4 regions of the Paenibacillus sp. FSL R7-0216 genome follow, and region 4 is predicted to be linked to each of the others. Evidence: riboswitches for the same ligand, from Rfam matches in the RefSeq annotation. Region 4 holds a riboswitch; each other region holds the start of a gene.
The links. Region 4 has a riboswitch for cyclic di-AMP ahead of MKZ15_RS18705 (TrkH family potassium uptake protein). Riboswitches for the same ligand answer to the same signal wherever they lie in the genome.
Positions count from the first base shown of each region.

Region 1 (2,199 bases), 1.6 Mb from region 4:
TACGCCAACTGCGTATAACGGAATCAAGCTCTCCGTGTTGCCATGGAACCCGAGAACCAGCAACGCCGAAGCCACGCCAAGGAAAATAATCCCGTTCGAAAAACCGAGCCGGTCCCCGCGCACCATAAACGCATGCGGCATGTACTTGTCTTTGGCCAGCATAAACGCCAGCAATGGAAAGGCTGAGTAGGCCGTATTGGCGGCCAGGAACAGGATCAGCGCCGTAATCGCCTGGATGACGTAGTATAAAGCACCCCGGCCGAAGGTCGACTCGGCTATCTGCGAGACAACGGTTGCTTTCGGATCAGGAGCGATACCGTACCAATAGGCCAGCGCACTGATTCCGATAAACATGGTGCAGAGAATGACACCCATCATCACCAGCGTAGCTGCAGCATTACGTTCGGCCGGCTGCTTGAAGTTCGGGATGGCGTTGGAAACCGCCTCAACCCCGGTTAAGGCCGAACAGCCGGAACTGAACGCCTTGAGCAGCAGGAACAGACTAATATCGGAAACCGCCGTCCCCATCTCGGGCACGCTCGCGTGAATTCCACCAGTCAAATATTTAAACAACCCCGACAGGATCAGAACAAAGATGGACGCGACAAACAGATATACCGGAACAGCCAATACGGATGCCGACTCCGTTACCCCTCGAAGATTCATTAGCGTTAATAAGGTGATCATTAGCAGCGCAATCAACACCCGTTGATCATGCAGCGCCGGGAAGGCGGATGTAATGGCATCCGTTCCCGCCGACGAGCTGACCGCCACCGTCAGAACATAATCGACCAGGAGCGAGCCGCCGGCCAGCAAACCTGTCGATCGCCCAAGGTTATCCATCGCCACGATATAAGCCCCGCCCCCGGCGGGGTATGAGAAAATCGTTTGCCGATACGACAAAATCAGAATAAGTAAAAGCCCAAGAACCGCAAACGAGATCGGGATGGAATACCAAACGGCCGAAAATCCCGCCGCCATCAAGACGATCAGAATCTGTTCCGTCCCGTAAGCCACAGACGATAACGCGTCCGAGGACAGTACCGCCAACGCCTTGAGCTTGCTCAGTTTCTCCCCTTCAATTTCGGCACTTTTCATCGGTCTGCCGATCAGTACTCGCTTAATTTTGTTCACCATGGTGATTTCCTCTCTTCTTCCCCTAAATAGCCCTATGTCTCTATCCATTCGTGGTTCTATAGGCTCCCCATTCCCGCAGAGAACAACACAAAAAGGCCGCAGGAAAGTTGGACCTTCCCGCGGCCGCTTTTTTGAAACTCAAGCGAATATCCGCGACAATTCCCTCTTTCGGACGCTTACGGAGTTAGCTGACGGATTCGGGCACGAAAGCAGCCCTACGCTCATAGCCAGGATGGCCAAAACAAGCGATTCACCCCAGAAACGAAGCCTCAAAGCCCCGTTTCGGTTGGTTCCCCCGTTTCTTACTGAATAAAGAATTCAGCGATCAGGTATTTGCCATATAAAAATTACCACTGATGAATCATACTCCCCGCCCTAAAAAGTGTAAAGATGAGTTTAAGGCGGATTGGCAACGAAATGCGATCCGCATTGTCGAGGTAAGCGTATACATCGCTCTTCTACGCTAATTATTTCGTACGGACTTGAAATTACGAGGAAATAAGACGATGGCCGATAGTGACGTGAATTATTCATATTCCCCTACTGGAATATTTGCGGCTAAATAAGTTATACTCGAAACAAGGAAGTGAGACCGATGAACACTGCAACTTTGAGCGCGCTTGCCGAACCCCATCGACTGGAAATGGTTGAACTGCTGCGATACGGCCCCCTAACCGTAGGAGAAATCGCGGATCGGCTCCAAGTCCGGCAGCCGCAGGTATCGAAGCATCTCAAGGTGCTGAATGAAGCCCGCATCGTCGAGGTTCAACCTGTTGCGAATCGCCGGATTTACCGGCTTCGGCCGGAACCCCTGCAGGAGTTGGACGAGTGGATCGCCTCGTTCCGAAACTTGTGGGAAGAGCGGTTTAACCGGCTTGACGAATACTTACAGGAAATTCAAAGCCCGGATCAACAAAAAACACCGTAAGAAAACGGCAAATGCCGTATTTCTTACGGTGTTTCTTTGATGATTTCAGCCGAGATCAAGCCAGCGTCAAGACCTCATATTGCGCAGCCAGTTCCATAAAACGCCCCATACTGGACACCTCGCCAGCTGCGAGT
Region 1 is NZ_CP150222.1:445,309-447,507, reverse strand. It holds gene MKZ15_RS01965 (APC family permease) at 1-1,137, opposite strand, end outside; cyclic di-AMP (ydaO/yuaA leader) riboswitch at 1,296-1,471, opposite strand; gene MKZ15_RS01960 (metalloregulator ArsR/SmtB family transcription factor) at 1,733-2,065, shown strand; gene MKZ15_RS01955 (DsrE family protein) at 2,121-2,199, opposite strand, start outside.
Region 1: another riboswitch for cyclic di-AMP. It lies ahead of MKZ15_RS01965 (APC family permease); the one in region 4 lies ahead of MKZ15_RS18705 (TrkH family potassium uptake protein).

Region 2 (2,199 bases), 1.2 Mb from region 4:
ATCGCCGAAATTACGACCCGAAATGCAATGGAACGATTTGGAATCTCGAGGATTTAAGAGTAAATCGGATGAAAAAAAGAGGATTTCGGAAAGATTAATGCTTTTTAACCGTTAAAACCGAGATCATTACATTTTTTTAACCATTTTTTTAAAAAAACGTGGTTGATTCGTCCTTTACAACATGCATCGAAACAGGATAGAATTTTTTCAGTATCGATTTAGTGCGTTCTGGATGGACAAATTGAACGATACTTGGTTCCATGAACCAGTCTCGCTGAATCTCCTTCACGGAGAACGGGGGAACCGATACAGGCAGCGGTTGGCGGCAAGCCTCTCGCGTCGGTATTTGATTTCTTTCCAGGGTCTATGGGGTGAATTCGAGGTCATTGCGCCATGAGCGAATGAACTGAGAAAGGGCGGCTCTCTTTCGCCCGAACCCGACAGCTAACCTCGTAAGCGTATAAGAGAGGTCACTCGTGCAGCTATTACACCAAGACATTCAGGAAGCCACGAAGGAGTTCCTCTAACTCTTTCTTTGGGCTTCTTTTGTTTTGAATAAAAGTAATAGGGTCATCATACTGTTGGTAAACAGGAGGTGACGTACGCAAGAAGACTGGATCAGGATGCAAAATGGCTTGGTATTTCAATAAGAGTCAAAAAGTCAGGTTTTCAGCACCGAGAAGGTTGGATGAAACTAGGGACTGAGTAGCGGAGCGTACATAGGGGTACGTGAGCAACGGAAGGCCCGGGTGAATTCAAGATTCGATGTCGAATCAACTTCTTGATTTACTTCGTGATCAAAAGATGACTTTTTTGACAACCATAGTCGTTTTGTAAAAAGTAACTGTAGTCACGTCAATCGTTATCATGCATCGACCTAGACGGCGGGACTATGAAGGAGGACGGAAGAAATGGGCATTTTCCGCAAAGAGGAGACCCATGAATCACGCTCATCCAGCATGTCTTACGCAATGCGATGGAAGCATGAGAATTTACGTCAGATTGCGCTCGTCGGCGTTCTGACCATCGCGGTATTCATCATCATCCTAATCTGGCTGTTTGGCCAGGCACATAAAGAAGTGTCCCTGATTGTGGACGGCAGCGTCCAATCGGTGGAGACGAATAAATCCAGCGTAGCCCATCTGCTGGAGGAGCAATCGATTCAACTCAGCGCGAAGGATTCCGTATCGCTTCCGCTGGACAGCTCGCTTAAGAACGGTGACCGCATTGTCATCGTACGCGCAAAGCCGGTAAACGTGAGCGTGGACGGCATGAAAAAGGTTCACTTCACAACACAAAGCAAAGTAGAAGGCGTATTGTCCGAGATCGGCGTCACATTGGACCAAGATGACAAGGTCTCACCGACACTGGACAGTAAAGTTACCGCGAACCTGGACGTCAAGATTGTTCGGGTGAGTAAGCAAACGGTGCAGACGAAGGAGACCGTGCCTTTTAGCGTGGTCAAAACGTCGGACGCCAATCTGCTGAAAGGCACGACGAAGGTCGTTCAGCAAGGCAATGCCGGATTGGTCATTCACAACATTGAGAAAACTTACGAGGACGGAAAGTTCGTGACAAAGCGATGGCTCGGCAAAGAGGTCACTAAAAAGGCCCAGCCGAAGGTTGTTGCCGTCGGCACGAAGAAGCCAACCGCCGTTCTGTCGGCCAGCATTAACCGTACCGCAAATGCGGTGAACATTAGCGGGTTGACGACCAAAGGCGGCGTCTCTTTTGAATATAAAAAGATACTTAAAAACGTCACGTTGACCGCCTATTCGGCGGAAGAAGACGGGATTGGCACCCGCACGGCCTCCGGTACCCGCGTGACCGAAGGCAGAACAATCGCGGTTGATAAGGACGTCGTTCCACTCGGTTGGTGGGTATACATCGAGGGGATCGGCTTCCGTAAGGCGGAGGATACCGGCGGGGCTATTGATGGGAACAAGATGGATGTTTATTACGATACCCTGAAGGATGCGAAGAACTTCGGCCGGAAGAAGGGGCGTACCGTTTACGTCATCGGCCCGACGAAGCCGGAATTGAATTAACTCTCGACTCTCTTTGTTTTACAATGCAGAGGGAATGAGATAGTATTAGGATGATGAATAAGACAGTGGATTAGAAGAGGATGTTATCCTCTTCTTTTTGTTATTCTTGCAAGGAAGTTCAAAAAGTCGACTTTTTGAACATCATTAATAA
Region 2 is NZ_CP150222.1:31,243-33,441, forward strand. It holds gene MKZ15_RS00140 (TatD family hydrolase) at 1-57, shown strand, start outside; cyclic di-AMP (ydaO/yuaA leader) riboswitch at 263-474, shown strand; gene MKZ15_RS00145 (3D domain-containing protein) at 912-2,048, shown strand.
Region 2: another riboswitch for cyclic di-AMP. It lies ahead of MKZ15_RS00145 (3D domain-containing protein); the one in region 4 lies ahead of MKZ15_RS18705 (TrkH family potassium uptake protein).

Region 3 (2,199 bases), 1.3 Mb from region 4:
AACAGAAGGGCCAAACTCGTTACCGCTGCTGTCAAAGTCTTTCTCAAGATGTCATACTCCTTCCAAGGCCTACGAGGTTAGCTTATGGATTCGGTTGAAGGTTCCCTATGATCTCACTATAGAGGTAGGTTAAATAGTTATCTTCAGATCACGAAGCAGCTCAAGATGAGGATTCGGCATCGAATCTTGAATTCAGCCGGGCCTTCCGCTGCTCACGTAGCTTTCAGCTACGCTGCGCTGCTCAGCCCCTAGCTTCATCCAACCTTCTCGGTGCTCCAAACCTGACTATTTAACCTTGATTGGAAAGGCAGTTCAAAAAGGCTTCTTTCCATCACGAAGCAGATCAATTCACCCTTTGGTGGGTCCCCCGTTTCCCGGGTGCCTGGGAATTCGGCATTTCATTGTAGGTTGCACCCAAGATGCTGCACAAGAACAGTTACAAGAATCATTACAAAGTTGTTACTATTTACGTTTTTCATTTTACCAAAGGCGTCCAGAGTTGACAAGTTTGTAGGGAAAAAGGCTTCTTTTGGCCTGTTTTGACGAAGGATTTCGTGGGTAATGGTTCCTAAGGAGCGGAGCGAGGAGAAAGAAAAAACCCGCAGAGACGTTGTTATCAACATCCCCACGGGCTTCGTGGTTTTACTTATTGAACATCATCGTGCTCAGCAACTTCACCGGTCACATCTTCATACTTGTCGTTGCTCATGATCCGTTTGGCTCCAACGTAACGCTCGACGTAATACTTATCGCTTAATTTGCTGATGACTACGCCCTTGGAGGAGGAAGCATGAGCAAATTTGCCGTCGCCGACGTAGATGCCGACATGAGAAATGCCTTTACCGGAAGTATTGAAGAAGACCAGATCGCCGGCGATCAATTCGCTTTTCTCAACGGCGGTTCCCATTTTGTATTGGGATCCGGATTGGTGAGGCAGCTTGATGCCGATTTTAGAGAAGACGTACATGGTAAATCCGGAACAGTCGAAACCGGCTGTGGTGGTTCCGCCGGAAACGTAGTCGCTTCCAAGCGCGCCGTCGATTACGGTGTCCAGTTTGGAATCGGCGAAAACGCTACCAGTTCCAATGGTGAAAAGCAATGCAAAACTTACTGCTGCTACAGTCAAACGCTTTTTCAAGAAGTTATGCTCCTTCCAATGCCTACGAGGTTAGCTTAAGGATTCGGTTGAAGGTTCCCTATGATCCCTCTAAAGCGAGATCAATTCACCCAAAGTGGTTCCCCCGTTTCCCTGGCGAAGGGAATTCGGCTTTGATTTCACACCTGAATTTACATATTCGACATCTGGCGTCATTCTCCTGCCAAAGATGACAAAAATAATTACAAAACTGTTACTGAAATTGCGTTGCTGTTATTGTAACAAAACCAGGTATCTTTTGGCAATGGTTAATTCACAAGATTAAGAGGGGAAATAGGACTCAAGGCCTCCGCCAATTGGCGAAGGCCTTGATTTTTCTGGGGGTTGGGGGAGTAAAAAAATTTTAACTTTTTTGTGTTTTTGACTGCCAAAGGTGAAATTGAGAGGCCAACTTCCAGACTTTGAATGCGCTGCGAAAAAGAGGATACGTCTGCTGCAGAATGAGGGCAAGCATACCGGTCCAAAACCAAGAAGCTGTCCCGAACAGGAAGAAGAGAATTAGTCCGAAAGACCCGAGAATGGCAGAGATCGAGACGGCTTGCAGGAGGCTCCGAAAGCACATCAGCAGGGAGTTCCAGACGCCAGCTTTGAACAAATAGCCGAATTGGGCAAACAGCAGGCATTGTCGGATGAGCCAGCCATAGATAAACCAGCCTAGAATTAAGCCGAGCCCGACCAGCCAGGTTGTGGTGGGTGTTTCAACCCCCGCCAGTCCTGGCCAAAGGGATATTAGCTTCGGCACAATCCAGAAGGCCGGTAGCAACGTTAACATAAGCTCCAGCGCATAAAACAGGATTACCGGCCTGCCGAATTCTTTCATTCCCCGGAAGAGTGGGAAGCCCGGGCTCCGACTTTCGGACGGGATAAAACCGTAGAATATTCCGGCCTGAATCAAAGGGGTTAAAATCATGCGCAGCACCGCCATCCCCGCCAACAGCCAGCAATACAGCCGGACATCCGGATTGCTCCATAAATTGATCTGCCCCTCCAACAGGAACAGAATTCGCGACAGCGCGGTGGGCGGCGGGTCAGGGTATCTTTGC
Region 3 is NZ_CP150222.1:127,402-129,600, forward strand. It holds gene MKZ15_RS00580 (C40 family peptidase) at 1-47, opposite strand, end outside; cyclic di-AMP (ydaO/yuaA leader) riboswitch at 52-406, opposite strand; gene MKZ15_RS00585 (C40 family peptidase) at 647-1,138, opposite strand; cyclic di-AMP (ydaO/yuaA leader) riboswitch at 1,143-1,279, opposite strand; gene MKZ15_RS00590 (hypothetical protein) at 1,500-2,199, opposite strand, start outside.
Region 3: another riboswitch for cyclic di-AMP. It lies ahead of MKZ15_RS00585 (C40 family peptidase); the one in region 4 lies ahead of MKZ15_RS18705 (TrkH family potassium uptake protein).

Region 4 (2,199 bases):
GTGGGATCGTTATAACGGACGCGGAACACGTCATAAGGAAACTTCTTTTCATATGTTTTTAAGTAAGGGGCCAGAAGATCGGCTTTGGTCAAATAACCAAACAAATCGGAACGTGTTTCGTATGTAATTAAGGCTTTATCCTTCATAGGTTCAGACAGATTCAGGTTTAAGACAGACCCGGCGAACTCAGCTGCGCTGGCCGCTGCTTTCGTTTTACTGATGACCTCATCCGCTTGCTGCAGCTGCAGCGATTCCGAGTCGGTGCTTGGGAACAACTGAACGGCGATAAACACAATGAATCCGAGAGCGGCCAGCAACCACAGATTCTTCGTTTTCATCCTGCGGCCAGTTGGTTTCAAAGAGGAACTCACTCGCAAAACTCCTTTTTTATTTGGTAAAATTCACTTTTTGAACACGTACTCTTTATATAGATGAGGTATGATTTCCCCCCAAGTACGTCAAAGTAAAGATAACACAGCTGCCCCCCCTACGCCAGACGCGAGACAAAATTGACGAGAAACGGCAATAACTCCGGCAAGCTTTCGCATCGCTCAGATACGGGGCGAAGTTTATCCCTCTACCCCTTCATTTCGCCCTTTTTTGTTCTTTTTCATGAAAATAGAGCTTTGTAGCGGAAGGAAATAAGGGATATAATCCATTTGACGAAAAAATGAATGAAAACAATTGAAAAGAAACTCGGCCGAATTTCGTAATGAAAACGGGGGAACCGTATCTTTTGGGGTGAATTTCGCAGAACTTCGCGCAGCCGGCTAGGAAGCGGCGGAAGTGTCAGCGAATAGGGCAACTGTGCATGTCCGAATCCGTCAGCTAACCTCGTAGGCCTGTGCAGCAGGAACCAAACACCGAAAGGCATTGGATTTCCAGTGCTTTTTTCTTTTGTGCTTTTTTCATAACAACGATGAGGTGAACAAGTTGCATTTTAAGAAAATCAGCCTTTCTCCGCCGCAAATCTTGACGATCGGGTTCGCACTAATCATTTTGCTGGGTGCGTTCTTGCTAATGCTGCCGATCTCCAGTACGACCGGGGAAACGTTGCCGTTCGTCGACGCGTTGTTCACGGCAACTTCGGCAACCTGTGTGACGGGATTGGTTGTGGTCGATACCGGCACCTATTTTTCCACTTTTGGGCAAGTCGTCATTGTTTTGCTCATCCAGGTCGGAGGGCTCGGCTTTATGACCATGGCCACGTTGTTCTCCTTAGTCCTCAAACGAAAAATCTCACTGAGGGACCGTCTCCTCCTTCAGGAGGCGATGAATCAAAATTCGGTAGAGGGAATCGTTCGGCTGATCCGCAAGGTCCTGTTGTATTCGCTAATGATCGAATCCGGCGCGGCCCTTCTGTTCACGATTCGCTGGGCGTTTGATATGCCGTTTGGCAGAGCTTTGTACTTTGGGATTTGGCATGCGGTCTCGATGTTTAATAATGCGGGCTTTGACTTGTTTGGCGATTATCAAAGCTTAACGAAATACGTCGCTGACCCGATCGTTAACTTTGTGGCCATGTTTCTGATCGTGTCCGGCGGGCTTGGATTTATTGTGCTGTCCGACGTATTCGAGTTTCGGAAGCGGCGGAAGCTTTCGCTGCATTCGAAAGTGGTCTTATCGATGACGTCAGCATTGATTGTGATCGGAGCGATCGTTGTTTTCATTTTCGAATTCACGAACTCTAAGACGCTTGAACCTCTCAGCTGGAGCGGGAAGATTTGGGGATCGTTCTTCCAATCGGTTACACCGCGTACGGCGGGAGCCAATACGCTGGACATCGGAGCGCTGCGACAAGCGACGCAATTTTTCATGATCATCTTGATGTTTATCGGGGCTTCCCCGAGCTCAACGGGCGGCGGGATCAAAACGACCACGTTTACGATTCTGGTCGGCGCGGTTGGTTCGATGATTCGCGGACGTACGGACCTGGTTCTGTTCCGGTACCGGATGGCCGAGGAACGGATTTTCAAAGCCTTGACGATTACGTTGCTTGCGTTGTTCCTTGTTGTGGCGGTGGCGATGGTGTTGTCTACCACAGAAGACGCGAGCTTCTTATCGATCTTATTTGAAACGACTTCCGCTTTCGGCACAGTCGGGTTGACGATGGGATTGACGGGGAAACTAACGGTGATCGGTAAAATTATTATCAGCTTCACGATGTTTGCCGGCCGACTAGGGCCGCTGACACTTGCT
Region 4 is NZ_CP150222.1:4,077,573-4,079,771, reverse strand. It holds gene MKZ15_RS18710 (type II CAAX endopeptidase family protein) at 1-338, opposite strand, end outside; cyclic di-AMP (ydaO/yuaA leader) riboswitch at 689-859, shown strand; gene MKZ15_RS18705 (TrkH family potassium uptake protein) at 925-2,199, shown strand, end outside.